4 regions of the Cupriavidus sp. FW216-B1 genome follow, and region 2 is predicted to be linked to each of the others. Evidence: predicted binding sites of a transcription regulator. Region 2 holds the regulator's gene; each other region holds the start of a gene.
What was found. Region 2 encodes sigma-54, which starts transcription at its own class of promoters, with help from an activator protein. Its sites were predicted from a motif close to TGGCANGNAANCTGCTTT; they were not measured.

Region 1: a site for sigma-54 is predicted at 6,660-6,677, ahead of AC3WXD_RS15935 (globin family protein). Genes of this name have one in related genera too.
Region 3: a site for sigma-54 is predicted at 4,606-4,623, ahead of AC3WXD_RS28690 (transglutaminase family protein). Genes of this name have one in related genera too.
Region 4: a site for sigma-54 is predicted at 5,815-5,832, ahead of AC3WXD_RS04020 (ammonium transporter). Genes of this name have one in related genera too.

The regions. Positions count from the first base shown of each region.
Region 1 is NZ_JBYTEL010000006.1:315,524-323,343, forward strand. It holds gene AC3WXD_RS15910 (CaiB/BaiF CoA transferase family protein) at 1-888, opposite strand, end outside; gene AC3WXD_RS15915 (enoyl-CoA hydratase/isomerase family protein) at 885-1,658, opposite strand; gene AC3WXD_RS15920 (Bug family tripartite tricarboxylate transporter substrate binding protein) at 1,720-2,715, opposite strand; gene AC3WXD_RS15925 (FAD-binding protein) at 2,771-4,432, opposite strand; gene AC3WXD_RS15930 (alpha/beta fold hydrolase) at 4,637-5,677, opposite strand; gene AC3WXD_RS15935 (globin family protein) at 5,916-6,560, opposite strand; gene AC3WXD_RS15940 (nitrogen fixation protein NifQ) at 6,753-7,322, opposite strand; gene fdxB (ferredoxin III, nif-specific) at 7,337-7,645, opposite strand; gene AC3WXD_RS15950 (CCE_0567 family metalloprotein) at 7,681-7,820, opposite strand, start outside.
Region 2 is NZ_JBYTEL010000011.1:67,174-74,993, forward strand. It holds gene AC3WXD_RS21840 (KpsF/GutQ family sugar-phosphate isomerase) at 1-489, shown strand, start outside; gene lptC (LPS export ABC transporter periplasmic protein LptC) at 505-1,137, shown strand; gene lptA (lipopolysaccharide transport periplasmic protein LptA) at 1,230-1,874, shown strand; gene lptB (LPS export ABC transporter ATP-binding protein) at 1,909-2,697, shown strand; gene AC3WXD_RS21860 (RNA polymerase factor sigma-54) at 2,831-4,306, shown strand; gene hpf (ribosome hibernation-promoting factor, HPF/YfiA family) at 4,356-4,706, shown strand; gene ptsN (PTS IIA-like nitrogen regulatory protein PtsN) at 5,125-5,580, shown strand; gene hprK (HPr(Ser) kinase/phosphatase) at 5,659-6,630, shown strand; gene AC3WXD_RS21880 (PsiF family protein) at 6,834-7,169, shown strand; gene rapZ (RNase adapter RapZ) at 7,286-7,820, shown strand, end outside.
Region 3 is NZ_JBYTEL010000021.1:16,859-24,678, reverse strand. It holds gene AC3WXD_RS28695 (circularly permuted type 2 ATP-grasp protein) at 1-983, opposite strand, end outside; gene AC3WXD_RS28690 (transglutaminase family protein) at 1,010-4,591, opposite strand; gene AC3WXD_RS28685 (tetratricopeptide repeat protein) at 4,750-5,481, opposite strand; gene AC3WXD_RS28680 (IclR family transcriptional regulator) at 5,689-6,498, opposite strand; gene AC3WXD_RS28675 (ABC transporter substrate-binding protein) at 6,677-7,453, shown strand; gene ehuD (ectoine/hydroxyectoine ABC transporter permease subunit EhuD) at 7,460-7,820, shown strand, end outside.
Region 4 is NZ_JBYTEL010000001.1:931,238-939,057, reverse strand. It holds gene mdoH (glucans biosynthesis glucosyltransferase MdoH) at 1-1,289, shown strand, start outside; gene AC3WXD_RS04035 (hypothetical protein) at 1,425-2,006, opposite strand; gene AC3WXD_RS04030 (Bcr/CflA family multidrug efflux MFS transporter) at 2,338-3,558, shown strand; gene AC3WXD_RS04025 (mechanosensitive ion channel family protein) at 3,575-4,411, opposite strand; gene AC3WXD_RS04020 (ammonium transporter) at 4,581-5,783, opposite strand; gene AC3WXD_RS04015 (HU family DNA-binding protein) at 6,412-6,693, shown strand; gene AC3WXD_RS04010 (acyl-CoA thioesterase) at 6,929-7,414, shown strand; gene AC3WXD_RS04005 (CreA family protein) at 7,443-7,820, shown strand, end outside.

The sequences.
Region 1 (7,820 bases), on a different contig from region 2:
GTGGCGCGCCGTTTCCGCATCCAGGGCGGCATATAACGCGGCGCGGTTCTGCACCCGCCCGGACATGGTGGCGAAGCGGGCATCGGCAGCGAGGTCCGGGCGGCCGAGCTCCTGCACGAACGCCGCGTACAGGTTCTGGAAGCCGGCCGCCACGACGATCCACCCGTCAGCCGTGCGAAAGGCCTTGTAGGGGACCTGCTGCGCGTGCTCCGATCCCCAGCGCGCGGGCTGCGGCCCGCCCAGCAGGCATTCCACGGCGGCGTTGGCCAGAAAGGCGATTTCCGATTCGAGCACGCTCGTCGAGACATGCTGGCCCAGCCCCGTCGCGGCGCGCTGGAACAGCGCGGCAAGGATGGCCGACTGGCAGTTGACGCCGGCCAGGGCCTCCAGGGCCGAGGTGCCAAGGCGGCTGGGCGCGCCGTCCCGCCCGCCGGTGATGCCCATGTAGCCCCCGGCGGCTTCGGCCAGCAGATCGGCGGCGTCCTGCGGCGCGGGGCCAGCGGGCATCACCGCCGGCACCACGCGCGCATACACCAGCCGCGGCGCGGCGCGCGACAGCTCGGGCCAGCCAAGGCCCAGCCCGTCGAGCGTGGCCGCGGGCAGCGCGTCGATCAGCACGTCGGCGCGGCCGCACAGACGGCGCAGCAGTTCGCGCCCCTCGCCGGTGTGCGGGTCCGCCGACAGCGATCGCTTGTTGCGGTTGAAGGCCGCGTGGCAGGCCGCGCCCGCCGTCCACGCACCGTCCACGCGGACCACGTCGGCGCCCAGGTCGCCCAGGCACTGCCCGCCATACTGGCCGGCGACCGAACCGGCGGAGAACTCGAGCACCCGCAGGCCCCGCAGCGCCTTGCCGGCGCCCGGCGAAGAAGAATCGGGAAGGGACATCATCTGCCTCGAAACACCGGGCGCCGTTTCTCGAAGTGCGCGCGCATGCCTTCTTCGTTGTCCTGCGTGGCATCCAGCGGGCGGCGCAGGCGCTGGTCCAGCGCCCCCGCTTCGCGCAGCGACAGGCTGGCCCCTTCGTTCAGCGAACGCTTGAGCGCCGCCAGCGCCAGGGGCGCGGTCGCCTCCATCTCCCGCGCCCAGTTCAGCGCCTCGTCAAGCAGGTGTTCCGCCGGCACGACGCGATCGACCATGCCGAACCGGTGCGCGTCCTCGGCGCCGAACCGGCGCGCGGTAAACAGCAGGTCCTTGGCGCGGGTCACGCCGACGATGCGGCTGAGCGTCACCGGCCCGCCGCTGCCGGGATAGGCGCCCAGCGTCATCTCGGGAAAGCCGAACGTGGCATTGTCCGCCGCCACGCGCAGGTCGCACGCCAGCGCCAGCTCGGCGCCGCCGCCCAGGCACCAGCCGCCGACGGCGGCAATCACCGGCATGGGCAAGTCCCAGAGTTCTTCGGAAAGCGTGAGCAGAAGCTGGCTCTGGGCCGCCTTCTGCTCACGGGACAGCGTCTGGCGCTGCTTGAGATCGGTGCCGGCGGAAAAGGCGCGCCCGGCGCCGGTCAGGATGACCGTGCGCGCCTCGGGCATGGACGTGGCGCGGCCCACCGCGTCGCGCAGCGCCTGCACCAGTTCCGACGACAGCGCGTTGAGCGCCTCCGGCCGGTTCAGCGTGAGTACCAGCGATGCGCCGCGCATCTCTTCGATCAGAATGCTCACGAGCCTTGTCTCCTTTTCTGGTTTTGCGCCGCGCCGCCGGGGCGGACCCGGCGCGGCATGGTCAGTCGCTCTTGATGTGCGTGTCGCGCACCACCTTGAGCCACAGGGCGGACTCCTTCTTTATCAGTTCGTCATACGCCGGCGCGGTGCTCGGCGCCGCTTCGGCACCCTGCGCGGCGAGCTTCTTGATCAGCTCGGGATCGGCCAGCGCCCGGTTGAGCGCCTTGTTCAGGACCGCGATCACGCTCGCCGGGGTCCCCGCGGGCGCGACCAGGCCGAACTTGCCCGACACGTCGAAGCCCGGATAGCCCGACTCCGCCACCGTCGGCAGCGCGGGAAACAGCGCCGTCCGCTTCGGACCGGTGATCGCCACGCCCCGCAGCGTACCGGGCGTGACGAACGGCACCAGCGCCGCCACGTTCTCGAAGGTGGCCTGCACCTGGCCGGCCATCAGGTCGGTCAGCGACTGGCCGCCGCCCTTGTACGGGACATGCGTGATCGACGCCTTCGTCACCGACTTGAAGAGTTCCGCCGCCAGATGCGTGGCGCTGCCGTTGCCGGCCGAGCCATAGTTGATGGCTCCCGGCTTGGCGTTCGCCAGGTCGACGAACTCCTTGACGGTATGCACCGGCAGCTTCGGATTCACCGCCAGCATGTAGGAGACCGTGGCGATTTCGCCGATCGACACGAAGCTCTTGATGGGATCATAAGGCAGCGAGGGATACAGCCCGGCGGCCGAGGTGTGCGGCAGGGTATTGATGATCAGGATCGTGTAGCCGTCCGGCGTCGCCTGCGCGGCGTAGGTGGTGCCGATCGTGCCGCCGGCGCCGCCACGGTTGTCGATGTAGACCTGCTGCTTCAGTTCCTCCGCCAGCTTGGGCGCGACGATGCGGGCCAGCACGTCGTTGCCGCCGCCGGGCGGATACGGCACGACCAGCCGCACCGGCCGGCTCGGAAAGGCATCGGCCGCCTGCGCCGCCGGCACCCCGATGGCGAGCGATAGCGCGCACAGGAGCGAGGCTCCCGCGTGCCGCGAGTGTGTGGTTCCGAATCTCATGTTGTCTCCGTTCTATTTATGGAATGCAAAAGCCCTGCTGGCAAGCCCGCGCCGGCTAGTGGATGGGTTCGAGGCTCTGGACCAGTTCGTCGTTGCCGCCGCGGGTGAAGGCGATGTGCTGCAGCCAGCGGGTGTTGTCGGTGGCGGGAAAGTCGGTGCGCTGGTGCGCTCCGCGGCTTTCCGTCCGGCCCAGCGCCGCCTGCAGGACGGTGGTGCCGACTGCCGCCATGCGCCGCGCCTCGCGCAGCTCCACCGCGGCCTCGCGGCTGCCCGCGCGCATCCGGAAGATGTTCTCGTGCAGCGCGCCAAACGCGGCCAGGCCCGCGGTGAGGCCCGGTCCGTTGCGCCAGATGCCGGCCGCCTCCGAGAGAACCTTGCGCATGTCTTCCTTGGCCTGGCGCACGTCCTCGGCGCAAGCGCCGCCGTCGGCGTGCGCCAGGCGGGCGATGGCGCTGGCTTCGATGGCGGGCCAGTCGCGCGCCGTCGCGGGCAGCATGCCGCGCGCCGCGCCGCCGCCGGCGATGGCGCCGAAGACGAGCGTGTCGCTGCAGCCATTGCCGGCGATGCGGCTGGCGCCGTGCACGCCGCCCGCGGCTTCGCCGCCGACGTACAGGCCCGGCACGCCGGACCAGCAATCGCCGTCGACCGCCACGCCGCCCATCATGCTGTGGGCCGCGGGCGCGACGATGGGCGGGGTGGTGGCCGGGTCGACCCCCGCGGCGCGCAGCCTGCGGCAATGCGATACGTAGCTTTCGCGCTGCTGCTCGCTGAGCACGGTGGCGTCGAACGCCACGCCGCCCTCGGGAAACCCGCGCCCCTCGTCGATTTCGCGCTGGATGAACAAAGCCAGGCGCGCCTTCTCGATGCCGCGTTCGCCCAGCGGCGGGTTGTAGCCGAGCATGAAGCGCTCCCCGCGGTTGTTCAGCAGGTGCGCGCCGTCGCCAAGCATCGAGGTCGGCATTTCCATGCCCCGGCATTCCTGCGGCCAGACCGTCACGACCGGCTCGAACTGGACGAATTCCATGTCGATCAGGCGCGCGCCGGCATCGAGCGCCATGCCGAGGCCGTCCGCGCCCACGTCGACCGGATAGGTGCTGTCGGCATAGAGGCGGCCGATCCCGCCCATCGCGATGACGACGGCGCGCGCATGCACCACGGTGATCTGGTCCGAATGCGGCTTCCACAGGACGGCGCCCACCACGTCGGCGCCATCGCGCAGCAGCTCGACCGCCTTTTGCCCCGCGATCTGGTGGATGCCGAGGGAGCGCGCCCGGTTCGCCATCACCTGCAGGATGGCGCCGCCCGTGCTCTCGGGCACGAACACCGACCTGGGATAGCGGTTCCCGCTCAGGTGGCGCTGCAATACCTGGCCACTGCCGTTGGCGGAATCGGCGGCGTGGGCGAAGGGCACGCCCCAGGCGACGAGCTCGTGGAACGCATCGACCGATTTCTCCGCCAGCAGGCGCACCAGCCGCCGGTCGTTGAGAAAGTAGCCGCCCTTGAGCATGTCCTCATAGAACACGTCGGGGCTGTCCATCGGGTCCACGCTGCCGATCGGCGCATTGAAGCCGATGACGTAGGGGGACGCGCCCCGGGCACGGTAGGCCAACGTGACGTCCGCGCCCTGGGCCTGGGCCGCAAGGGCAGCGCGAAAGCCGGCCATGCCGCCTCCCAGGACCAGCACATCCGTCGATACCACCTCCACTTTCCACTGCATCCAGCCTCTCCTTGACATGCCCGCAACCAGGTTGGGGTATGGCAAGGATTCTGAATGCGCCACCGGGGAAGAGAAAGCGACGATTCCTTTCGGTTTGATGAGTAAAACGCACCAACCGGCGCCACCGCGCCGGCGCCGGCGCCGCGGCCCGCGCGCGGTGGCCGACGCGCTACGCCGCCCGGCGCGCGCCGGCGGCGGCCGGCCTTAGCGGTTCGCCGGCGGCGCCGGCAGCGCGGCGAGGCCGTCGAGCAGCGCCTTGTGGAAGGCCTGCGGGTCCTGCATCTGCGGCGCGTGGCCCATCTCGGGGAATTCCACCAGCTTCGCGTTGGGCAGCGCCGCGAGCGTCTGCCGGGCCAGCTCGGGGTAGTTGCCGACCCTGGCGCGCACGTCGGGCGGCGCGGCGTCCTTGGCGATGGCGGTGGTGTCCTTGTCGCCGATCAGCAGCAGCGTCGGCGTCTTCAGCGCGCCCAGCTCGTAGACCACCGGCTGGGTGAAGATCATGTCGTAGATCAGCGCCGAATTCCACGCCACCTGCTGCTTGCCCGGGCCGCGGTTCAGGCCGGCCAGCATCTGCACCCACGGCTCGTAGTCCTGGCGCCACGTGCCCGAGTAATAGGTGGCCTGCTCGTAGCTGCGGATCTTGTCGGCGCTGGTGGCCAGCTCGCGCGCGTACCACTGGTCGACCGACAGCGAGGGCACGCCCTTGGCCTTCCAGTCTTCCAGCCCGATCGGGTTGACCAGCGCGAGCTGCGCGGTCTGCTGCGGATACATCAGCGCGTAGCGTATCGCCAGCATGCCGCCGGTGGAGTGTCCGATCACCACCGCCTCCTTGACGCCGATCGATTCCAGCAGCGCGTGCGTGTTGCGCGCCAGCTGCTGGAACGTGTACTGGTAGCGCGCCGGCTTGCTGGACTTGCAGAAGCCGATCTGGTCCGGCGCCACCACGCGGTAGCCCGCGGCGCCGAGCGCCTTGATGCTGCCCTCCCAGGTCGCCGCGCAGAAGTTCTTGCCGTGCAGCAGCACCGCGGTGCGCCCGTTGGGATGCGCCGGCCGGATGTCCATGTAGGCCATGTGCATGGCCTCGCCCTGCGAGGTGAAGTCGTATTGCCGGACCGGCGCGGGGTAGTCGAAGCCCTGCAGCTCGGGGCCGTAGGCCGGGCCTTCGTCGGCGGCGAGCGCGGGCGCGGCGGCGGCGATGGCCGCCGTGCCCAGCAGGGAAAGCAGGAATTGGCGTGACAGACGCATGACAGGAAATCCTGGCGAAGATAGGGGGAAAAAACGGGCAGGCAGCGGACGGGCGGTGCGGCCACCGGATCGGGCCGCGCCGCCGCGGCAACGGCATCGTAGCGGAAAGCCGCCGCGGCTGCAGCGCGGCCGGTGGCGGCTCCGCCACCTTGGAGCCGCCACCGCCCGCGGGGTTCCCCGCAGCCCGCGCGCGCCCGCATGGCGCGGCATTCCCCGCTGCGGGGCTTCGCGGCGGCCGTCAGCCGCGCCCGGGACGGACCTCGCCGCGCGCGTCGGGCGGCGGCGCCGGGAACCAGCTGCGCACGGTGTCGTAGGGATAGCGCGTGAGGCCGGCGTGGCGCGCCTGCGGCGCCAGCAGGTGCACCGACAGCGGCTCGGCCCAGCCCCAGAAATCGGCGCGCAGCGCGGGCGGGAAACCGGCATCGTCGAAGGCGTGCCAGAGCTGCACCAGCCACAGCTCGCGCCCTTCCTCGTCGAGCAGCAGCGGCAGGCCGGCGCCGGCCTGCAGGTGCGCGTGGTGCTGGCTGTAGTACAGCGGCCCGCCGCACGACTCGACCACGAAGTCGGCCACGCGCGAGGCCACGCACTCGAAGCAGTTGCCGGCGCGCGCGAACAGCGGCGTGAGCCGCAGCCGCCGCATGTGATGCATCACCAGCTCGCGCAGGCCGCTTTCCTCGCAGATCGCCAGCAGGCGGTGCGGCGGCGGCGGCAGGACCGGCAGGCAGCCCGCCGGCGCCTCGCGCCGGCCCGGCTGCGCCTCGGAGACCGGCCAGTGCAGCGTCAGGTAGCAGGCCCGCGTGCACGGCACCCAGCGGGCGCCGGACGGCGATGATGGCGATGGCGGGGAAGGCGATGCGGGCGCGGCGCGGTGGTGCGGATCCATGAGCGTGTCGGGATTGTGGTCCGGTTTGTCGGCTATGGTGCTGGCTCTTGTGTCGGTTATGGCTGGTTATATATTGCCGTATATAACGGTAGACATGCCAACGCAATTTCCATGCCGTGGCCAGAAAAACGACGGCCTGCGCGCGCGCAAGCGTCGCCATCGCGGCGTGACAGGTCGGGTGAGCCGCGTCCGCTACTCGGCTCCGAAGCACATGGCGTAATCGGAACACACGCCGCAGCTCGGCGCCTTGCACAGGAAGATCTCCTCCTGCTCGCACAACTGCTTGTAGAAGAACTTCTTCCACTTCATGTCGTGCGTGTTCTTCGCCGCGAGCCGCGGGAACCAGCGGCCGATCAGCGCGGACAGCTCGCGCCGCGACGGCAGCAGCAGGTCCTGCCACAGGTGGTTGTCGCCGAGGCTGGCGCAGGCCAGCGCATGGGCCACCTGGTTGGCTTCCTCGGCGGGCCCGGCGGCGGGATCGGCGTGCGCGTTGAGCAGCGCCACGAGGTCGTCGAACTCGTCCAGGCGCGCCCCGGCGCGGCTGGCGCCGGCCAGCGCGTCCCAGGCCAGCCCCAGCGCCAGGTCCGCGCCCGGAAACCAGCGCGCCAGCAGCCGGCGCGTCTGGCCGGCGTCGAGCCCCGGCAGCGGCAGCAGGCCGGTGCCGCCGCGCGCGAAGCCGGCCGACAGCACGCCGGCCAGCGCCAGCGCGGTGGGATCGTCCCGGTCCGCCGCGCATGCCATCAACACCGCCCGATAGTCCATGACCGGCTCCTCGCTCACAACGCGGCGGCGGCGTGCGTGTAGCACTTCTTCGGGCAGATCTTCGCGCACGCCGTGCAGCCGATGCACAGCTCCTTGTGCGCGATGGTCATGACCTTCTTCTCGTACTCGTCGTCCTCGTCGTCGTCGCCGGCCAGCGCGATGTGCTCGCCGTCCTCGTCCAGGCCGACCAGCTCGAGCACGCCGCGCGGGCAGACCCGGAAGCAGCGGCCGCAGCCGATGCATTTCTCCTCGTCGAGCGCGGCGACGAAGGTCGGCGTCCAGATGGCGCCGCTGGGCAGGGTGACGCTGAACATGTCGCTCATGGCGGTTCTCCGTTCTCCGTGGGCGGGCGCGTGGCTCAGGCCGCCGCCGCCGCGGCCTTGCGCGCCGCCATCAGCGCGGCGTGGGCGTCGTGGCAGCGCTGCGCCACGGCGAGGATCTGCTCCCAGTTGGTGGGCAGCTCCTCGGACAGGTCGTGCAGGTCCATCTTGGCCTGCG
Region 2 (7,820 bases):
CTGGCGATGGGCGACGCGCTGGCGGTGGCGGTGCTGGACGCGCGCGGCTTCGGCGAGGAAGACTTCGCCCGCTCGCACCCGGGCGGCGCGCTCGGGCGCAAGCTGCTCACGCACGTGCGCGACGTCATGCGCAGCGGCAACGCCGTGCCCAAGGTGCGCGAAAACACGCCGCTGGCCCAGGCGCTGATGGAAATCACCCGCAAGGGCATGGCCATGACCGCCGTGGTGGACCCGGACGAGCGCCTGATCGGCGTGTTCACCGACGGCGACCTGCGCCGCCTGCTGGAGACGCCGCGCGACTGGAAGACCATGCCGATCAGCGAGGTCATGCACCGCTCGCCCCACGCCGTGGGCCCGGACCAGCTCGCCGTGGAAGCGGTGCAGGTGATGGAGGCCAACCGCATCAACCAGATGCTGGTGGTCGACGCCGACGGCCGCCTGGTGGGCGCGCTGCACATCCACGACCTGACCCGCGCCAAGGTCATCTGAGGCCGGCCACGACACATGCGGGAATTCCTGTCCTCCCTCGGCCGGCTCGGCATGCGGCTGCTGCCCCTGCTGCTGATGGCGCTGGTGGCCGGCAGCACGTTCTGGCTGGTGCAGGTCAATTCGCCGCGCGAGGCGCCCGCCGGGCCGGTCGGCGCCAAGCACGAGCCGGACTACTACATGGTCCGCTTCTCGGCCACCGAGCTGGCCGAGGACGGCAACACCAAGATGCGCTTCACCGGCGACAAGATGATCCACTTCGCCGACGACCAGACCTACGAAGTGACCAGGCCGGCCATGCGCGCCTACGAGATCGGCCGCCCGCCGGTCACGGGCCATGCCGACCGCGGCACCATGAACGCCGAGGGCTCGGTGGTGGACCTGTTCGGCAACGCCCTGATCGTGCGCGCGCAGGGGCCCGACCCGTCCAAGGACCCGCCCATGACGGCCGCCTCCGAGTATTTCCAGGTGCTGGTCAACGACGACATCGTCAAGACCGACAAGGCCGTCAAGCTCACGCGCGGGCCTTCCGTGATGACCGCCAACGGGCTCGTCTTCAACAACGTCACCCGCGAAGTACAATTGCTGGGTAACGTACACGGCACCATCATCACGGTCCCGCCGCCGGCCAGCCCCGCGGCCAGGCCGTGAGCAGGGCCTGACGTGGCCCCACCCGGAAACCGCCAGAGAAACGAAGCCGCCCGCGGGCCACAGCCGTCCGCGCCAACCGCCACCACGCCAATATGAATCCATTCCTGACGACATCGTCCTGTCGCCGCCGCGGCACGGCTGCCCTGATGACGGCCGCGGCCCTCCTCGGCCTGGCGCTGGCCGCGCCGGCCCGCGCCGAGAAGGCCGACCGCGACAAGCCGCTGGTGCTGGAGGCCGACAACGCCAGCTACGACGACGTCAAGCAGGTGTACGTACTGACCGGCAACGTGGTGCTGACCAAGGGCACGATGGTGCTGAAGTCGGACGCGGCGGAAGTGCGCACCGACCCCGAGGGCTACCAGTACGCGGTGGCCACCTCCAAGGGCGGCAAGCAGGCCTACATCCGCCAGAAGCGCGACAACGTCGACGAATACATCGACGGCTGGGGCGACCGCATCGAGTCCGACGGCAAGCAGGACCTGTCCAAGCTGATCGGCCACGCCCGCATGGCGCGCCTGGCCGGCGCCAAGCTGATCGACGAGATCCGCGGCGCGGTGATCACCTACGACAGCCGCAACGAGTTCTACACGGCCACCGGCGGCACCGACAACGCCACCGCGGGCAGCCCGTCCGGGCGCGTGCGCGCGGTGCTGTCGCCGCGCCAGGAGCAGCCCGCCAGCGGCGCCGCCGCCAGCGCGCTGCCGCTCAAGCCCGCGCCGGCCCCCGCCGCCCCCTGACCCCGCCGCAGCCGACCCACGGATTCACGCCTTCATGACCGCTACCTTGACCGAACCGTCGTCCGCGACCAACGTCCTGACCGAAAGCAGCACGCTCGTCGTGCGCCACCTGAAGAAGCGCTACGGCTCGCGCACGGTGGTCAAGGACGTGTCGCTCGACGTGAAGAGCGGCGAGGTGGTGGGCCTGCTCGGCCCCAACGGCGCGGGCAAGACCACCTCGTTCTACATGATCGTCGGGCTGGTGGCGCTGGACGAGGGCGACATCGTGCTCGACGACAAGCACATCAGCGGCCTGGCCATCCACGAGCGCGCCCGCATGGGCCTGTCCTACCTGCCGCAGGAAGCGTCGGTGTTCCGCAAGCTCAACGTGCAGGAGAACATCCGCGCCGTGCTGGAATTGCAGGTCCACGACGGCAAGCCGCTGGCCAAGGCCGAGATCGAGCGGCGCCTGGACACCCTGCTCGACGACCTGCAGATCGCCCACCTGCGCGACAACCCGGCGCTGTCGCTGTCGGGCGGCGAGCGCCGCCGCGTGGAAATCGCGCGCGCGCTGGCCTCCGCGCCGCGCTTCATCCTGCTCGACGAACCGTTCGCCGGCGTGGACCCGATCGCGGTGGGCGAGATCCAGCGCATCGTCAGCTTCCTCAAGGCGCGCAACATCGGCGTGCTGATCACCGACCACAACGTGCGCGAGACGCTGGGCATCTGCGACCACGCCTACATCATCAGCGAAGGCACGGTGCTGGCGTCCGGGCAGCCGGAAGACATCATCGCCAACGAGTCGGTGCGCAAGGTCTACCTGGGCGAGAACTTCCGCATGTAGCCGCGGGAGGGGCACGCGGGGACACCCGCGAGGCGGCGTTCATGCCGCCTTTCGCCCCGCAAACGATCACGGCGACGCCAGCGATAGCAATTTCCGTTCCACCAGTACGGAAGTTGGGCATAAAATAGCTCGCATGAAACCGTCGCTACAGCTCCGCCTCTCGCAACATCTCGCGCTCACGCCGCAACTCCAGCAGTCGATCCGCCTGCTGCAACTGTCCACGCTCGAACTGCAGCAGGAAGTGGAACAGGCCCTGACCGAGAATCCGCTGCTCGAACGCGAGAACGACTGGATCGAAAGCCCGCTGCGCGTGGCCGCCGACGGCTCGGTCAACCTGCAGAGCGCGCCCGCGCCGGCCCCCGCCGACGGCCAGGGCACCAGCGAGAACCGCGCCGACGGCGCCGCCGACAGCGAGGACAGCTACAGCGACAGCGGCGAGGACTACGGCAACGACTGGAGCCTGGACGACTTCGCCCGCCGCCCGCAGGGCGACGAGGACGAAAAGACCCCGATGCAGTTGCGCGACGCGGAGCCCACGCTGCGCGAGCACCTGATGGAGCAGCTCGCCCCGCTGAAGATCTCCATGCGCGACAAGGGCCTGGCCATCTTCCTGATCGAGTCGCTCGACGACGACGGCTACCTGAGCGCCTCGCTCGAGGAAATCTGCACGGAGCTGCCCGAGGAGCTCGAATTCGAGCTCGACGAGGTGCACGCCATCCTCACGCTGCTGCAGAGCTTCGACCCCGCCGGCGTGGGCGCGCGCAACGCTGCCGAATGCCTGGCGCTGCAGCTGCGCCGGCTCAAGCATCCGCAGCGCGAGCTGGCCCTGACCATCGTCACCAGCCATCTCGAGCTGCTCGCGGTGCGCGACTACACGCGCCTGAAGAAGGCGCTGCAGGTCGACGAGGCCGACCTCAAGGCCGCGCACGAGCTGATCCGCTCGCTCGCGCCCTACCCCGGCCATGCCTACAGCCGCCCCGAGGCCGACTTCGTCGTGCCCGACGTGTTCGTGCGGAAAATGAGCGGCGGCTGGATCGCGCAGCTCAACCCGGATGTGATGCCGCGGCTACGCATCAACGACATGTACGCGCAGATCCTGCGCGGCGCAAAAGGCGACTCCGGCGCGGCCGGGCTGCAGCAGAAGCTGCAGGAAGCGCGCTGGCTCATCAAGAATATCCAGCAGCGCTTCGACACCATATTGCGCGTCGCACAAGCGATTGTCGAACGTCAAAAGAACTTCTTCACCCACGGGGAAATTGCGATGCGCCCCTTGGTTTTGCGGGAGATTGCCGATACACTGGGTTTACACGAGTCCACCATCTCTCGGGTGACAACCAATAAATACATGGCAACGCCGATGGGGACTTTCGAGCTGAAGTACTTCTTCGGCAGTCACGTATCCACGGAAACCGGCGGCGCGGCCTCATCAACGGCAATCAGGGCGTTGATCAAGCAACTCATAGGAGCCGAAGACCCCAGGAACCCCCTGTCGGACAGCAGGATCGCCGAACTGCTCGGCGAGCAAGGCTTCGTGGTGGCCCGGCGAACCGTGGCCAAATACCGTGAAGCGCTGAAAATCCCTGCCGTCAATCTCCGCAAGACTTTGTAGCCGAGCCGCACCGCCTGCCTGGTGTGGCTCTTTCAGAAGGAGAAACGCTATGAACTTCAAGATCAGTGGACACCACTTGGACATCACGCCCCCGCTGCGTGAGTACGTGGAAACGAAACTGGAGCGTATCGTCAGGCATTTCGATCAAGTCATTGGCGTAAGCGTGCTGCTCTCTGTCGACAATACAAAAGAAAAGGACCGGCGGCAGTATGCGGAAATCAATCTACATCTCAAGGGCAAGGACATCTTTGTCGAGGCGCATCACGAAGACCTGTATGCCGCCATCGACGCACTGGTCGACAAGCTCGACCGGCAGGTGATTCGCCACAAGGATCGCGTGCAGAGCCACGACCGCGACGCGGTCAAGTACCAGATGGCCGCATCGCAGATGCAGCAATGACCGTGCCTGGCGGCCCGCCAAGGGGGCCGCCGGTGTCAGTCCCTTGAACCAGAACAAGCCGCGCCCGTTGCGCGGCTTTTTTGCGCCGTCCGCTTTCGTGTCCACCCTCGCGCCGGCGGCCGTTGCGCAATGCCACAAGGGGATTCCGCAACGCCCCGCCGCCGGTGTATGCTGCGCAATACATGAACGGTGGTTCAGCGATTCCGGGCATGCGCGCGGCACCGCTTCCGCGCACGGGCTATTGCGATGCACAAGGCGGGGGCGGGCCTGCTCTATAATGGCCAGACGCCCGACACCGGCATGGGACAACCGGTGCAATGCGGGTATGAGCCGGCACCGGCCTTTTCATCCCCTTTTTGCCTGGCGCGCCCCCCTGCCGGCCCCGGGCCTGCTTACTAGAAAAACCTGCGCATTCCACATGAATCGTTTGGCTAAATTGCTGCCACCCGGCAACATCAACCTCGACGTCAGCGTCACCAGCAAGAAGCGGGTGTTCGAACAGGCCGGGCTCCTCTTCGAGAACAACCACGGCGTAGCGCGCGCCACCGTGACCGACAACCTGTTTGCCCGCGAATCGCTGGGCTCGACCGGCCTCGGCGCCGGCGTGGCCATTCCGCACGGCCGCATCAAGGGCCTGAAGCAGCCGCTGGCCGGCTTCATGCGCCTGGCCGAGCCGATCCCGTTCGAGTCGCCGGACGGCAAGCCGGTATCGCTGCTGATCTTCCTGCTGGTGCCCGAGCAGGCCACCCAGCAACACCTGGAAATCCTCTCCGAGATCGCCCAGCTGCTGTCCGACCGCGAAATGCGCGAAGGACTCGCCACCCTGCCCACTTCCGATGCCGTGCACCAGTTGCTGACGCAATGGCATCCCTGACCCGCCTGGGCAGCCGCCACCCGGCACGCCGGGCGACGGCCCGCCCGGCCTGAAAGCCCGTCCCCCGAAAGTAGCCGCATGGAACTCACTGGCGTCACCTCGCAGTCGATCTTCGACGACAACGCAGCCGACATCAAACTCTCCTGGGTTGCTGGGCTGGAAGGCGCGGACCGCGCCTTCGACGTCGAGTTCGCGCGCGAAGCCACCTCCGCCGCCGACCTCGTCGGCCACCTGAACCTGATCCACCCGAACCGGATCCAGGTGCTCGGCAAGCCGGAGATCACCTACTACCAGCGCCTCGACGACGAGATGCGCAAGCGCCAGATGGGCGAGCTGATCCTGCTCGAGCCGCCGTTCCTGGTGATCGCCGACGGCATGGAGCCGCCGCCCGACCTGGAACTGCGCTGCACGCGCTCGTCCACGCCGCTGTTCACCACGCCGGTGTCCTCGGCCGCGGTGATCGACCACCTGCGGCTCTATCTCTCGCGGATCTCCGCGCCGCGCGTGACCATGCACGGCGTGTTCCTCGACATCCTCGGCATGGGCGTGCTGATCATGGGCGAGTCGGGCCTGGGCAAGAGCGAGCTCGGCCTGGAACTGATCTCGCGCGGACACGGGCTGGTGGCCGACGACGCGGTGGACTTCGTGCGCCTGGGGCCGGACTTCATCGAAGGCCGCTGCCCGCCGCTGCTGCAGAACCTGCTCGAGGTGCGCGGACTGGGCCTGCTCGACATCAAGACCATCTTCGGCGAGACCGCGGTGCGCCGGAAGATGAAGATGAAGCTGGTGGTGCAGCTCGTGCGCCGCAACGACGGCGAGTTCGAGCGCCTGCCGCTCGATTCGCAATACCTCGACGTGCTCGGCCTGCCGATCCACATGGTCAAGATCCAGGTGGCGGCCGGCCGCAACCTCGCCGTGCTGGTCGAGGCCGCCGTGCGCAACACCATCCTGCGCCTGCGCGGCATCGACACGCTGCGCGACTTCATGGACCGCCAGCGCGCGGCGATGCAGGCCGACGTGGTCGCGCGCGGCCAGGGCCGGCTGCTCTGAAGCGCCGGGAGCGCGGGCGCGCGCGCGCAGAAAGCGCGCCCGCCCCGCGCGGTTTTTCATTTGCTTACATTGCTTGCGGGTCCAGGCCGTCAACGGCTTTGGGACATCGTCCGTTTTGTGCTGTAATGGGCATCGAGCCCACCCCGAGCCGCCGCGCCGACAGGCCGGCGGCCATGACGTTTTCCACAGCCAGGAGAGCAAGCATGAAGAAGATGATCGCGATGTGCGCGCTGGTAGCCCCGCTGTTCGCCAGCGTGGCGTTTGCCCAGACGGCTGCGGCCCCCGCCGCACCCGCCGCCCCCGCGGCGGCACCCGCAGCCGCCAACACCCAGCAGGACAAGATGAAGGCCTGCAACACCCAGGCTTCCGGCAAGAAGGGCGACGAGCGCAAGACCTTCATGAAGGGCTGCCTGTCGAACAAGCCGGCGGCGGCGCCCGGCAACAGCCAGCAGGAAAAGATGAAGGCGTGCAACAAGGACGCCACCGGCAAGAAGGGCGACGAGCGCAAGGCCTTCATGAAGGATTGCCTGTCCAAGTAAAAGGGCCGCCCTTGCGGCAAGGCACGCAGTCGAATGGCGAACCCCGGTTCGCCATTTTTCTTGGCGCCCGCGCCGTCATGACGGCGTCATTCCCCTGATGTTATGCTTGTGACGCTATGCGCATCATACTTATCACCGGAATTTCCGGCTCCGGCAAGTCGGTCGCCCTGAACGTACTGGAAGACGCGGGCTACTACTGCGTCGACAACCTGCCAGCGCAGTTCATCCCCGAACTGGCGCGCTATCTCGCGTCCCAGGGCTACACGCACCTGGGCGTCGCCACCGACATCCGCAGCCGCGAATCGCTCGACCAGCTGCCGGGCACGCTGCGCGACCTCGCGGCCGAGCACCAGGTCCGCGTGGTGTTCCTGACCGCCAATACCGACGCGCTGGTGCAGCGCTACTCGGAGACGCGGCGGCGCCACCCGCTGTCCATGCGCACGGAGAAGCCCGGCGCGGCCGGCGAGAACAATGCAGACAATGTCGCCGCTGCCGCGCCGCTCAACGACACCTCGCTGGTCGAGGCGATCGAGATGGAGCGCGAGCTGCTCAGCCCGCTGGCCGAGGCCGCGCACCGCATCGACACCAGCAACGTGCGCACCAACACGCTGCGCGCCTGGATCAAGGAATTCGTGCGCGAAGACGGCCTGC
Region 3 (7,820 bases), on a different contig from region 2:
GGGTCGCAGTAGGCGTCGTCGAGCCGGCGCAGGATCACGTCCACGCGCTCCAGCCCGGCCAGCGTCTTGAGGTAGACCACGTCGTTGCGCACCGTCAGGTCCTTGCCCTCGACCAGCGTGATGCCGAGGTAGCGCGCCAGGAAGGTGTGCTCGAAATAGGTCTCGTTGTAGGGGCCGGGGGTCAGCAGCACGATGTGCTTGCCGGCGGCCGCGGCGGCGGCGCTGGCGTCGGCCGCGCGCGGCGGCGGCGCACCGGGCATGCCGGCCGGGCCGGACAGGCGGCCCGCGGGCAGTTGCGCCAGCGTGGCCACCAGTTGCGCGAAGGCGGCCGGCAGGCGCCGCACGCGCAGTTCGCGGAAGGCGTCGGCGAACAGGCTGGAGATGATGAGCCGGTTCTCCAGCGCGTAGCCCATGCCGGAAGGCGTCTCGGTGCGGTGCGCCATCACGGTCCAGCCGCCCTCGGCGGTGTGCGCGAGGTCGACCGCGACGATGTGCAGGAAATTGCCGTCCGGCGGCTGGTAGCCCTTGAGCGGGCGCAGGTAGCCGGGATGGCCGAAGACCAGCCCGGCCGGCAGCAGGCCCTTGGCCAGCAGCGTCTGCGGGCCGTAGATGTCGGCCACCACGGCGTTGGCCAGGGTGGCGCGCTGGATCACGCCGCGCTCGATCTGCAGCCAGTCTTCCTCGGCCACCATGAACGGCAGCAGGTCCAGCGCCCAGGCGCGCGCGCCGCCGTTGTCGGCATAGACGTTGTAGGTCACGCCGTTGTCGCGGATCTGGCGCGCCATCGCGGCGGCCTGCTGGCCGAGCGCGCCGATGCCGTCCTCGCCCAGCACCTGGAAGAAGCCCGCCCACGGCTCGCGCAGCCCGCCCGCGCCCGCGCCGAGCTCGTCCAGGTGCCCGGGCGGCACCGCGCGCGCGCGGCGCATGGCCGCCTCGGCGGCGGGCGCGGATTCGTCGAAGGGCAGTGAGGGCTGCAAAGGCACGGGGCGAAGCTCGGCGGCAAGGCGGATCAGCGTTGCCGCAGGTCCAGCGTGAACGGAAACTCGAGGCTGCGCGCCGGCGTCTCGACGCGCATCGCGCCCGGCGTGTGGCCGAGCGTGAAGAAGCGCGCCAGCCGCCGGCTCTCGGCCTCGTAGGCATTGACCGGGAAGGTTTCGTAGTTGCGCCCGCCCGGATGCGAGACATGATACCGGCATCCGCCGATGCTGCGCCCCATCCAGCTGTCCACTACGTCGAATGTCAACGGTGCGTGCACGCCGATGGTGGGGTGGAGCGCAGACGGCGGCGCCCAGGCGCGGTAGCGCACCCCGGCCACGTACTCGCCGGCCCGCCCGGTGGGCTGCAGCGGCACCGCGCGGCCGTTGACCGTGACCACGTGGCGGCTCTCGTTCATGCCCAGCACGCGCACCTCGAGGCGCTCGAGCGACGAATCCACGTAGCGCACCGTGCCGCCGGCGCTGCCTTCCTCGCCCATCACGTGCCAGGGCTCGAGCGCGCTGCGCAGCGTCAGGTGCAGCCCGCCGGCGGACAGCTCGCCCACGCGCGGGAAGCGGAACTCGAAGTGCGGGGCGAACCAGGCGTTGTCGAAGGCGAAGCCGGCCTCGCGCATCTCGCTGAGCACGTCGTCGAAATCCATCTGCACGAAGGTGCCGAGCAGGAAGCGGTCGTGCAGCTCGGTGCCCCAGCGCGTCAGGCGCGTGCGGTACGGCTGGCGCCAGAAGCGCGCCACCAGCGCGCGCAGCAGCAGCTGCTGCACCAGGCTCATGCGCGCGTGCGGCGGCATCTCGAACGCGCGCAGCTCCAGCAGGCCCAGGCGCCCGGTGGGGCCGTCGGGCGAGTAGAGCTTGTCGATGCAGAACTCGCTGCGGTGCGTGTTGCCGGTGACGTCGATCAGGATGTTGCGCAGCGTGCGGTCCACCAGCCACGGCGGCATGTAGGCGCCGCCGCCGATGCCGCCCTGCGTGCTGCCCAGGCGGTCGAGCTGGTGCTGCAGCTCGGCGAAGGCGATCTCCAGCTCGTAGAGCTGGTCGTTGCGCGCCTCGTCCACGCGCGGCGCCTGGCTGGTCGGGCCGATGAACAGGCCCGAGAACAGGTAGGACAGCGAGGGATGGTTGTGCCAGTACGCGATCAGGCTGGCCAGCACGTCCGGGCGGCGCAGGAACGGGCTGTCGGCCGGCGTGGCGCCGCCCAGCACGAAGTGGTTGCCGCCGCCGGTGCCGGTGTGGCGGCCGTCGACCATGAACTTCTCGCTGCTCAGGTAGGTCTCGTGCGCGGCCTGGTAGAGGTATTCGGTATGGTCGACCAGCTCGTCCCAGTTGGCGGCGGGATGGATGTTGACCTCGATCACGCCGGGGTCGGGCGTGACCTGCAGCAGCTTCAGGCGCGCGTCGCGCGGCGGCGGATAGCCTTCGAGCACGATCTTCACGCCCAGCGCGGCGGCGGTGGACTCGACCGCGGCCAGCAGTTCCAGGTAGTCCTCCAGCACCGTCAGCGGCGGCATGAAGACGTAGAGCATGCCGCGCTTGTCGCCGGCGGCCGCCAGCTCGGCCTTGGGGCCGGCCGCGCGGCTGGGATGGCGCACCTCCACGCACAGCGCGGTGCGCGTGATCCAGCCCGCGGACTCGCCGCGCGCGGGCACGCGCGCCAGGTCCGCCGCGCCGTGGGCGAAGGCGCCCGTGCCGGCCGGCGCGGCGCCGCCGCGCGCGCTGAAGGCGGCGGTGCCGGCGCGGATCGCGGCGGCGTGCCGGCCGGGCGTGCCGTCGGCGGCGGCTCCGCCAGTTGTCCCGCCAGTTGTCCCGCCAGCTGCGCCGCCAACCGCGCCGCCCGCCCCTTCCGCGCCCGTCGACCCCGGCCCGGGCCACTGCGCGCGCAACTGCGCGCCGGTGGGCAGCGGCGCGCGCTGCGCGAACGGGTCCTGGTCGAACTGCCACGGGTAGTCGGCTTCGCTGACCCAGGGCAGCGCGTCGAGCGGCAGGCGGTAGCCCATCGGCGAATCGCCGGGCAACAGGTACATGCGGTCGTCGCGGAAGAACCACGGGCCGCTGATCCAGCGCTGGCCGTGCAGGGCCGGCGCATCCTCCTCGCCGGCGCGGCGCAGCGGCAGCACGTAGCCCGTCACCTGCGCCAGCCCCGCGCCGAACACGCGGCGCAGGCGCATGCGCTCCATCTCGTCGTCCAGGCGCGACTCCAGCGGATCGACGTTGACCGGCAGGCGCCGCTCGCGCCACAGGTAGTACCAGGCATCTTCATAACCCGGCTGCACGAAGGCGGAGTCGAGGCCGAGCGTGCCGGCGAGGCGGTCGAGGAAGCGGCGCGCGTCGGCGTCGCTGTAGTTGCCCGGCTCGCGCTCGTCGGCGAACAGCGACGGGTCCTGCCAGCACGGCTGGCCGTCGGCGCGCCAGCAGATCGACAGCGCCCAGCGCGGCAGCTGCTCGCCCGGATACCATTTGCCCTGGCCGAAGTGCAGGAAACCGCCCTTGCCGTAGCGGTCGCGCAGCTTGTGCACCAGTTCGGTGGCATAACCGCGCTTGGTCGGCCCGAGCGCGTCGGTGTTCCATTCGGCGCCGTCGCGGTCCCTGACCGCCACGAAGGTGGGCTCGCCGCCCATCGTCAGGCGCACGTCCTGCGCCTCGAGCCGGCGGTCGACCTCGGCGCCCACGCCGGCCACCGCCTGCCACTGTGCCTCGGTATAGGGCTTGGTCACGCGCGGCGACTCGTAGACGCGCGTGATCGACATCTCGTGGTGGAACTCCACCTCGCTCTCGTCCACCGCGCCGCTGACCGGCGCGGCGCTGCCGGGCTCGGGCGTGCACGCCACCGGGATGTGGCCCTCGCCGGCCAGCAGGCCGGAGGTGGGATCGAGCCCGATCCAGCCCGCGCCGGGCAGGTAGACCTCGCACCAGGCGTGCAGGTCGGTGAAGTCGGCCTCGGCGCCGCTGGGGCCGTCGAGCGCCTTCACGTCGGGCGTGAGCTGCAGCAGGTAGCCGGACACGAAGCGCGCCGCCAGCCCGAGGTGGCGCAGCGTCTGCACCAGCAGCCAGCCCGAGTCGCGGCAGGAGCCGGCGCCCGACGCCAGCGTCTGCTCCGGCGTCTGCACGCCCGGCTCCATGCGGATCAGGTAGCGGATGTCGTGCTGCAGGCGCTGGTTCAGGCCCACCAGGAAATCGATGGTGCGCTGGGGCGCGCGCGGGATGCTGTCGACGAAGGCGGCGAAGCGCGGCGTCGCCTCGCCCTTGACCAGGTAGGGCGCCAGCTCGTGCGCCAGGCCCGCGTCGTAGCGGAACGGGAAGGCCTCGGCGTAGGGCTCGAGGAAGAAGTCGAACGGGTTGTAGACCGCCATCTCGACCACCAGGTCGACGGTGATCTTGAACTCGCGCGTCGGCTCGGGGATGACCAGCCGGGCCAGGTAGTTGGAGAACGGGTCCTGCTGCCAGTTGATGAAATGCTGCTCGGGCTCGATGCGCAGTGAATAGGAAAGGATCGGGGTGCGGCAGTGCGGTGCGGGCCGGAGCCTGACCACCTGCGGCGAGAGCTTCACCGGCCGGTCATACCGGTAGTGGGTGACGTGATTCAGTGCGACGTGCGTTGCCACAAAGGCCTCCCATTGGCGCAGTATTTGTGCCGTTTCTCGTAAGCAAGAGTTGTACCGCCCCGCCGCCCGGGAACCGGGCGCGGCGGCCGGAATACGCCACCGCCGGCCGCCGCCGGCGTGGCATGCCGCCATGCGAGCATAGCCAGACTACGCCGTCATTACATGCCGCCGGCCTGCTGCCTGGCCTTGAGCCCCTCCTCGAGCAGCGAGCGCAGCTTGGCCAGCGCGCCGGGATCGCCGTGCGAGGCCGAGCGCGCGTACCAGATCTTGGCCTGCTCGATGTCCTTCTCCACCACGCCGGGCTCGCCGCGCTCGTAGTAGCTGGCGACGATGTACTGCGCGTCGCCGTCGCCGGCGGCGGCCGCGCGGCTGTACCACGCGAAGGCCTGGCCGTAGTCGCGCGCCACGCCGCGCCCGGTGAAATAGTTGGTGGCCAGCGCCACCTGGGCCTGCACGTGGCCGCCCTCGGCGGCGCGGCGGTACCACGTGTTGGCCGCTTCGAGCGAGCGCGGCACCAGGTCGCCGTGCTCGTACAGCTCGCCGAAGGTGAACTGGGCGTGGGTCATGTCGTTGTCGGCCGCGCGGCGCAGCCACGTCAGCGCCTCCTGCTGGCGCACCGGCGTGCCCTCGCCGCGCAGCAGCATCATGGCGTAGTTGAACTGCGCCAGCCGGTTGCCCTGCTGGGCCGCCCTGGCGAAGTCGCGCAGCGCGGCGTCGAAGGCGCCGGCGTCGTAGGCGGCCACCGCCTGCTGCGTGAGCGCCTGCGCTGGGGCCGGCGGCCGCGGCGCGGCCCGGGCCGCCGGGGCGGCGCAGACGCTGAGCGAGAAAGCCAGAACGGCAGCCGCCGCGGCGGATGCCAGCAAGGGGGAAAGACGGCGAAAAAGCGGCATGGCAGGCTCCCGGCAAGACACACGCTGACTCCACGTCTCGAGTGTAAGCCTTGCGCGGCGCCCGGGCGCGGCCGCCATCCCGCCAGGAGCCCCCGCGCCGCCGCCATGCCGGCGGCGGGCGCAGGCATGGGTACGCCGGCCCGGCATCGCGCATGGCCGGCGCAGGGCGGCGGCCGGGACCGGCGGCCAGCCCCGCGCGGCGGCGCGCTAGCCCAGCGCGCGCACCGAACTGCTCACGGCGCGCGCGCATTGCAGCAGCGGCGGCGCGAGCTTGCGCTCGGCTTCCTCGCGCGTCCAGCGGCTGGTGGGCGCGACCACGTGCACCGCGCCCAGCGGACGCCCGTTGCCGCCGATCACCGGCGCGGCGATGGTCATGTCGCCCAGGAACAGCTCCTCGCAGTTGACCGCGTAGCCGCGCTGGCGCGCCTCGCGCAGCACGGCCAGGATGTCGTCCACCTGCGTGCGGGTATGGACGGTATGCGCGATCCGCTGCGCGCGCCCGATCGCGGCGAGCGCGTCGTCCTCCGGCAGCGCGCTCAGGTAGGCGCGGCCCGAGGCCGTGCAGTACATCGGGATGCGGCTGCCGATCGGCATGTGCACCGGCACGAAATGCGCGCTGACGAACCGCGCGATGTAGACCATGTCGAGCAGGTCGGGCTCGGTCAGGCACGAGGTCTCGGTCGTGACCTTGGTCAGCTCCGACAGGAAGGGGTTGGCCACCTCGATCAGCGGATTGGCCGCCAGGTAGTTGAAGCCGATCTCCATCACGCGCGGCGCGAGCTGGTAGCGCCGCGTCTGCGGATGCCGGCGCAGGTAGCCCAGCTGCTCGAGCGTGAAGACCATGCGCTGGGCCGAACTCTTGTTGATGCCGGCGGCCTCGGCCACGTCGGCGATGGTCATGGTGCGGCGCTCGGCGCTGAACGCGCGCAGCACGGCCAGCCCTTTTTCCAGCGACTGGTTGAACAGGAGGCTGGGCGTTGCATCGGCTTCGGGGGACGGCAGGGGGGAGGCGGGCATGGCGGTGACAGTAACGAATCAGGCCGAAGAATCGCATATCGATTCTTAAAGCGCAATTACTTGTTAACACCAATTAATTTTTGATCAATGAAAATTGAAAATTGGCATGTTCGTTGCATGAAGCCGTGAGCTGCCCCCGCCTGGGCACCTTTTTGTCCCATCTGCCAGGAGTGTCCGTATGTCCCGTTTTTCGATCTCGCGCCGCACTGCACTGATCCTGTGCGCCGCCGGCACCATTTTCTCCGTCCTCCCGGCCGCCCGCGCCCAGGGCACGCCGCCGGCCTACAACGTGGGCGCCACCGCCACCGGGGTGCCGTTCACCTTCCTGGACGTCAAGACCAACACCATCCAGGGCATGATGATCGACACCGTCACCGCGGTCGGCAAGGCGGCGGGCTTCGGCGTCAACGTGCAGCAGACCGGCTTCGCCGCGCTGGTGCCGTCGCTGACCACCGGCAAGATCGACATCATCTCGGCCGCCATGCTCAAGACGCCGGCGCGCCAGCAGGTGGTGGACTTCAGCGACCCGGTCTACTCCTACGGCGAAGGGCTGATCGTCAAGAGCGACGACAACAAGCCCTACGCCTCGCTCGACGAACTCAAGGGCGAGGTGGTGGGCGCCCAGGTCGGCACGGTGTTCCTGGACATGCTCAACAAGAAGGGCATCTTCAAGGAGGTGCGCAGCTACGACTCGGTCGCCGACATGACGCGCGACCTGGCGCTGGGCCGCATCAAGGCCGGCCTCGGCGACCAGCCCATCATCGCGTACCAGCTGCGCCAGAACGCCTTCCAGGGCGTGAAGCTGGCCGCCGGCTACAAGCCGGTCAACGTGGGCGACGTGTGCCTGGTGGTGCGCAAGGGCGACGCGGAGATGCTGGCCCGCATCAACAAGGCCATCGCCCGGATCAAGGCCGACGGCACGCTGGCGGGCATCGTGCAGAAATGGGGCATGTGAGCCGCGATGGAAGCCGCCAACTTCTTCCAGCAGGCGCGCGATTTCCTGCCGATCCTGCTGCAGGGGGCCATCGTGACCGTGCAGGTGACGGTGCTGGCCTTCCTGCTCAGCAGCGCCATCGGGCTGGCCCTGGCGCTGCTGAAGCTGTCGCCGGTGCGCGCGCTGTCATGGGGCGCGGCGACGGTGATCAACGTGATCCGCGGCCTGCCCATCATCGTGCAGCTGTTCTACATCTACTTCGTGCTGCCCGACATCGGCATCCACCTGACGGCGTTCCAGGCCGGCGTGATCGGGCTCGGCATCGCCTACTCGGCCTACCAGGCGGAGAACTTCCGCGCCGGCATCGAAGCGGTCGACCCGGGCCAGC
Region 4 (7,820 bases), on a different contig from region 2:
ACTGGGGCCACAACGCCATCATCCGCATCCAGCCGTTCATGGAGCATTGCGCGCTGGCGCCGCTGCCGGGCAAGGGGCCGCTGGCCGGCGAGATCCTCTCGCACGATTTCGTCGAGGCCGCGCTGATGCGCCGTGCCGGCTGGGGCGTGTGGATCGCCTACGACCTGGAAGGCTCCTACGAGGAACTGCCGCCCAACCTGCTCGACGAGGTCAAGCGCGACCGCCGCTGGTGCCAGGGCAACCTGATGAACTTCCGGCTGTGGATGAAGCAGGGCTTCCACGCGGTGCACCGCGCGGTGTTCCTCACCGGCGTGATGGCCTACCTGTCGGCGCCGCTGTGGTTCCTGTTCCTGGTGCTGTCGACGATCATGCTGGCCAAGCACGCGCTGGTGCCGCCCGAGTATTTCACGCAGCCCTACCAGTTCTTCCCGACCTGGCCCGAGTGGCATCCCGAGAAGGCGCTCGCGCTGTTCTCGGCCACGGCGACGCTGCTGTTCCTGCCCAAGGTGGCCAGCGTGCTGCTGCTGATGAAGGACGCGCGCAACTACGGCGGGCCGGGCCGGCTGGTCATGTCGATGCTGATCGAGGTGGTGATGTCGGCGCTGCTGGCGCCGGTGCGCATGCTGTTCCACACCAAATTCGTGGTGGCGGCCTACAGCGGCTGGGGCATTACCTGGAAGTCGCCCCCGCGCGAGGATGCCGAGACCACCTGGGGCGAGGCGTTCCGCCGCCACGGCCTGCATACGCTGCTCGGCCTGGCGTGGGGCGGGCTGGTGCTGTGGATCGATCCGAGCTTCGTCTGGTGGCTGCTGCCGATCGTCGGCGCGCTGGCGCTGTCGATCCCGATGTCGGTGTTCCTGTCGCGCGTGTCGTTCGGCCGCGCGCTGCGCCGCGCCCGGCTGTTCGTCACGCCCGAGGAAGCCCGGCCGCCGCGCGAGATGGTGGCCATGCAGGAGCACGTGGAAGCCGCCGGCGAGCCGCCGGCCTTCATCGACGCGGTGGTGGACCCCGTCACCAACGCCCTGATGTGCGCCACCGGCTCGTCGCGCCTGATCCAGCCCGAGGCCACGCGGCTCGCGCATGCCGCGCTGGTGCAGCAGGCCCTGACCGAGGGGCCCGAGAGCCTGGGCGCCGCGCAGAAGCACCTGCTGCTGGGCGACCCGTTCGCGCTGGCCAGCCTGCATGAGCAGGTGTGGGCCTCGCCGCTGGCGCATGCGAGCTGGAAGGAAACCCGCATCCTGCCGCGGCGCGCGGCCAACGTGGTGCCGCTGCGGCCGCGGCTGGCCTGAGCAGCGCGCGGACGACGGCGCCGGCATTCCTCGCGGGGAATGCCGGCGTTTTTCTTTGTGGGGTAGAGCGCGGAGGGAGGGGGCGGTGTCCCGGACCTCAAGCAGGCTTGTCCGGCGCGATCGCGGGCCGGCGCGCTAGCGCAGTGCCGAGGTGCAGATCGGCGCGTTGATGTAGACATCGCCCACGCGGCGCTCGCCGCGCTCGCTGCGCGTCATGTAGCGGAACATCATGCTCACGCCGAGCTTGGTGAGGATTTCCACGTCGCGGTTAGCGCAGATATTGCGCTGCAGGGGCGCGGCATAGCTGAGTTCGAAGCTGGCGAGGTCCAGCATCGGGCCGCGGTACTTGGTGAGCTCGAGCTGGAACAGCACGTGCTTGCCCGGCACCGACTGGCAGCGGCGCAGGCGCGTCTCGCCGTCGATGTCGATCGGCAGCATGTCGTTGAGCTGGCGGCAGGCGCGCGCCAGGATGTTGTCCGGCCGCGCGGTGTTGCGCAGCAGTTCGGGCACGCCGGCCGCGCCGGTGTTCTGGCCGGTGGCCGCGCCCTTGAGCATCTGGGCCAGCGCGTCGGCTTCGTCGGGCGGCGCCGCAGGAGCGGAGGCGGCGGCTTTGGCGGGCGGCGGGGCCGCGTGCGCGTGCCGCGCCCACGGCAAGCTGGCCGCGCCGGCGGCGGCCAGGGTCAGTAAGGCGGTAAGCAGAGCGTGTCTTGTTCTCATGCAGGAAAACGTTGCCGGAAGCCATGCCGGCAGGCTGGCTTCCGCGGTGCGTCGGGCTGCGTGACCGTCCGCCCCGGGCGGCCGACAGGGTGGCATTGTACCCTTGGCCTTGCCGCGGTTGAAAGCCAGCCCCCCTGATCCACGCCGCGCGGCGGCGCGCCCGGGCGCGGACCTTCGCCGCCGGGCGCGCGCACGCCGCGCGCGCCAGCATCATCCGCGTTTGCCGCCGCGGATGCGCGGCTTGTTACGCTATGCAACAATTACGCCTTTCGCCTTGCCGTTCCCCGCGCGCGCCGCCGGCTGCGCGTCCCCCGTTCCCCAGGATGTTCCGATGAGCCTCTCCGCCCGCGCCCCCCGGGCCGCGCGTTTCCCCCTCTGGCTGCTGGTATGCGCGTCGCTGACCGCGCTGGGGCCGCTGTCCATCGACATGTACCTGCCGAGCTTTCCCGCGCTGGCGGCGGATCTCGGCGTGGACATCGGGCGCGTGCAACTGACGCTGGGCACCTTCCTGGTGGGGCTGGCGGCGGGGCAGGCTTTCTATGGCCCGATCAGCGACCGCTTCGGGCGCAAGCCGCCGCTCTATGCCGGGCTGGCGCTGTACGCGGCGGCCGCGGCCGGCTGCGCGCTCGCGCGCGACGTCGAGGCGCTGATGCTGTGGCGCTTCCTGCAGGCGCTGGGCGGCTGCGCGGGCATGGTGATGGCGCGCGCGGTGATCCGCGACCGGCTCGAGGCGCACGAGTCCGCGCGCGCCTTTTCCTCGCTGATGCTGGTCATGGGGCTGGCGCCGATCCTGGCGCCGATCATCGGCGGCGCCGTGCTCGGCGTGTTCGGCTGGCGCGCCATCTTCTGGCTGCTGTGCGGCGCCAGCCTGCTGATCCTGCTGGTGGTCCACCGCTACATGGAAGAGTCGCTCGACCACGCCAGCGCCATGCCGCTGCGCCTGGGCCGCGTGCTGTCCAACTATGGCGAGCTGCTGCGCGACCGCGGCTTCGTCGGCTATTCGCTGTCGGCCGGCTGCGCGCAGGCCGGCATGTTCGCGTACATCGCGGGTTCGCCGTTCGTGCTGATCGAGCTGCATGGCATCGCGCCATCGCACTACGGCTTCGTGTTCGGCACCAATGCGCTGGGCCTGATCGCCATGTCGCAGGTCAACGCGCGGCTGGTGCGCAACCGCGCGCTCGACCACGTGCTGCGCGGCGCGCTGCTGGCGCCTTGCGCGGCCGGCGTGACGCTGGCCGCGGTGGCGCTGGCGGGCACGGCGCCGCTGCCGGTGCTGCTGGCGGGGTTCTTCGTGTTCATCGGCAGCCTGGGCTGCATCTTGCCCAATGCGTCGGCGCTGGCGATGGCCCATCAGGGCCACCGGGCCGGCACGGCCTCGGCGCTGATGGGCACGCTGCAGTTTTCGCTCGGCACGCTGGCCGGCGCCGCGGTCAGCGTCTGGCGCGACGGCACCGCGCTGCCGCTCGCCGTGGTCATGGCGGTGTGCGGGATCGGCGCGGTGGGCATGCGCCTGGTCGGCCGCGCCGGCATGCAGGCGCAGCGCCCGGCATGAGCCGGGCCGCGCGGGGTCAGGACGCGGCGGCGCCGCTTTGCTGCACGACCACCAGTTGCGCCGGCATCGGCGCGGCGTAGCCGGCTTCGCCGAAGCTCTCGCGGATGACGCGGTTGGTGTCGAAATACACCTGCCAGTAATTGTCGTTATGGCAGTACGGGCGCACCGCCAGGACCGGGCCGACCAGCGTGAACTCCAGGATTTCCACGTCCGGCGCGGGCTCGGCCAGGACGTTGGGCAGCGCGGCCAGGCGTTCCTTGAGCAGCGCGATGGCCGCGGCCGCATCGGTGCTGCCGGCCAGCTGGGCTTTGAGCTCGACGCGGCGGAAGGCGTTGGCGCTGAAGTTCTGGATGGTGTCGGAGAAGATCTTGTTGTTGCCGACCACGGTCAGCACGTTGTCGGGCGTGTCCAGCGTGGTGGCGAACAGGCCGATCTCCCTGACCGTGCCGGTCACGCCGGCCACCGTCACGAAGTCGCCGACCTTGAACGGGCGCAGCACCACCAGGAAGGCGCCCGCGGCGAAGTTGGCCATCAGGCCCGACCACGCCATGCCGACGGCCACGCCGGCCGCCGCGATCAGCGCGGCGAAGGTGGTGGTCTGGATGCCGAAATAACCGAGGATGCCGATCACCAGCACCACGTTCAGCGTGACCGTGACGATCGAGCCGACGTAGCGCAGCAGCGTGGGGTCGACCTTCTGCTTGGCCAGCGAGCCCTGCACCAGGCGCACCACGAAATGGATCAGCCAGCGGCCGATCACCCAGAAGGCCAGGGCGGCAAGCACCTTGACCCCAAACTCCGTCGCGTAGGCGACGACGACTTCCTGTAGCTTCTGCAGCGTGGTGGCATCCATCGCGTTCTCCCTTGCCGGCTCTTGCAGGTTCATGAACACCGAACGTCGTGCGGCGCCGCCCGCGCGCGCCGGCGGCGCGGCGCACGTGCGGGCTACGCATTATTGCGTTGCGGCGAGCGGAAGTTCAAGCACAGAATTGTGGGGCTTGGTGTCTGCTGCGGCGGCCGGCTCACCAGCTGGTTTCGCGCTCCGGCGTGGCCGAGATGCGGTGCAGCGAGAGATCCGCGCCGTTGTATTCCGATTCGGCATCGAGCCGGATGCCGACCACCTTCTTGAGCGTGCCGTAGACCACGGTGCCGCCGACCAGGGCGATGACGATGCCCAGCAGGGTGCCGATCAGTTGCGCGACCAGCGAGACGCCGCCGATGCCGCCCAGCGCGCGCGCGCCGAAGATGCCGGCGGCAATGCCGCCCCACGCGCCGCACAGGCCGTGCAGCGGCCACACGCCCAGCACGTCGTCGATGTGCCATTTGTTCTGCGCCAGCGTAAACAGATAGACGAACAGCACGCCGGCGATGGCGCCGGTGATCAGCGCGCCCAGCGGGTGCATCAGGTCCGAGCCCGCGCACACCGCCACCAGCCCGGCCAGCGGCCCGTTGTAGGCGAAGCCGGGATCGTTGCGGCCCGCGGCCCAGGCCGCCAGCGTGCCGCCGGCCATCGCCATCAGGGAGTTGATCGCCACCAGCCCGCTGATCTTGTCGACGGTCTGCGCGCTCATCACGTTGAAGCCGAACCAGCCCACCGCCAGCACCCAGGCGCCCAGCGCCAGGAACGGGATGTTGGAGGGCGGATGCGCGCTGATGCGGCCATCCTTCTGGTAGCGGCCGCGGCGCGCGCCCAGCAGCAGGATGGCCGGCAGCGCGATCCAGCCGCCCATCGCATGGACCACCACCGAGCCGGCGAAGTCGTGGAACGGGGCGCCGGCCACCGAGGCGATCCAGTCCTGCACGCCGAAGCGGTTGTTCCAGGCGATGCCCTCGAAGAACGGGTAGACCAGGCCGACCAGGACGAAGGTGGCCACCAGTTGCGGGTTGAAACGCGAGCGCTCGGCAATGCCGCCCGAGATAATCGCCGGAATGGCCGCGGCAAATGTCGCCAGGAAGAAGAACTTCACCAGTTCATAACCGCTGCGCTGCGCCAGCGTCTGGGCGCTGGCGAGGAACTCCACGCCATAAGCCACCGTATAGCCGATAAAGAAATAGGCAATCGTGGATATGGCGAAATCCACCAAAATCTTGACCAGCGCATTGACCTGGTTTTTCTTGCGCACCGTGCCGAGCTCAAGAAACGCAAAGCCCGCGTGCATGGCGAGCACCATGATCGCCCCTAACAGGATGAACAGGGCATCGGTGCCGCTCTTCCAATTGTCCATACATTCCTCATGCTCAAAATGGGAGCACCCGTATGCAATAACCGTTCCAGATTGGTCCCATGCAGGTGCATGACTGCACCGTCTTGGTGGTTGCCGCACTGCTTTGTGGCCGGCGGTGGCGATCGGGGACTGGCAATGTCGGCCGCGGGCGGGCAGAATGTGCCGTGCCGCGCGCCGGGAGGCGAGCCGGCGGCCCGCGCGGCCTGCGCCAAAATGATGCGGTGCATTGATTTGGGGCGTGTGGATGGCGTCGGTCTGCACCAAAATGAGCGTTGTCGCCATATCGGTGCATGGCGGCGTCGGTGGCGCTGCCGGTTCCGACGGGGGCGCCAGGGGCTTCCGGGCCGCGCGGCGGGGGCGGGCGGCCGGTGCCGGACAGGCTCGCGCGCCGTGCCCGCGGACTTACGCGCGTTCGAATTCGGCTACCCTCACGAACCGTATTTGAAAGCGTGGAAAAGGAGTGTAAATTCCCCGCAAAGGCGCTTGACTCAAGGATTTCCGGCTTTTTTCGTTGCATTGGTGCCACTGGGGATTGCCCAATGCGTAAAGCGCGGATTAGACTGCGCCGATCGGTGATTTGCCGCGTGGCAGACACTCCGATGACGACGACCAACAAGGGAAATCAGCCATGAATAAAGGTGAACTGGTATCTGCCATCGCCGCTGACGCGGAACTGAGCAATGCTGCAGCAGAGCGCGCGCTGAATGCCGCTCTGGACAACATTAAGAAGGCGGTTGCCAAGGGTGATTCGGTAACGCTGGTGGGTTTCGGCAGCTTTGGCTCGGGCAAGCGCGCAGCGCGCACCGGCCGCAACCCGCGTACTGGCGAAACCATCAAGATTCCGGCCGCCAAGACGGTGAAGTTCTCCGCCGGCCAAGGCTTCAAGGACGCTGTGAACAAGAAGAAGTAAGCAGTTCGCGTCTGCAGCGCAGCGGAAATGAGAAGGCGGCCTCGAAAGGCCGCTTTTTTATCGTCCCGCATTCCCATCTCCCGCATCTCATTGCCCGTGTCTCCGGCGGTATCGCCGGCGGCATCGTCCCCGCCCGCGCGGGCGCGGCGGCGCGGCCGTTCCGGGTTACACTGCCGGGCATCGGCGCGGGCCTTCGCGGACCTGCCCGGCAGCCCCCAGAATCCGGATTTTGATCATGAATGACCTGTCCCACCAGCTTTCCATGACCGTGTTGATGACACCGGACATGGCCAACTTCTCCGGCAACGTGCACGGCGGCACCATCCTCAAGTATCTCGACATGGTGGCCTATGCCTGCGCCAGCCGCTACGCGGGGCGCTACGTGGTGACGCTGTCGGTGGACCAGGTGGTGTTCCGCCAGCCGATCCACGTCGGCGAACTGGTGACGTTCCTGGCGGCGGTCAACTACACGGGCCGCAGCTCGATGGAGATCGGCATCAAGGTGGTGACGGAGAACATCCGCAGCAAGCTGGTGCGCCATACCAACAGCTGCTACTTCACGATGGTGGCGGTGGACGACAACGGCGCCCCGGCCGAGGTGCCGACGCTGCAGCCGCGCGACGAGGTGGAGCGCCAGCGCTTCGCCGCCGCGCAGGCGCGCCGCCAGCTGCGCCAGGAAATGGAAAAACGGCATGACGAGATCACCGGCAAGGCGTCCTGAGACGATGGGCGCGGCCATGCAGACCATGATGAAGCGCAAGCTCGCTTTTGCCCTTGCCGTGCCGGCGCTGCTGGCGCTCGCGCTGCCGGCGCGGGCCGAGGAGATCGGCAGCGTCAGCACCAATTTCCGCATCACGGGCTCCGACAAGGTGGTGATCGAAGCCTATGACGATCCGGTGGTGGCGGGCGTGACCTGCTACGTGTCGCGCGCGCGCACCGGCGGCATCAAGGGATCGCTCGGCATGGCGGAGGACCCGGCCGAAGCCTCGATCGCCTGCCGCCAGGTGGGCCCGATCTCGTTCAAGGAGCCGCTGCGCCAGCAGGACAATGTGTTCTCCGAGCGCATGTCGATCCTGTTCAAGGCGCTGCACGTGGTGCGCACGGTGGACCGCAAGCGCAACACGCTG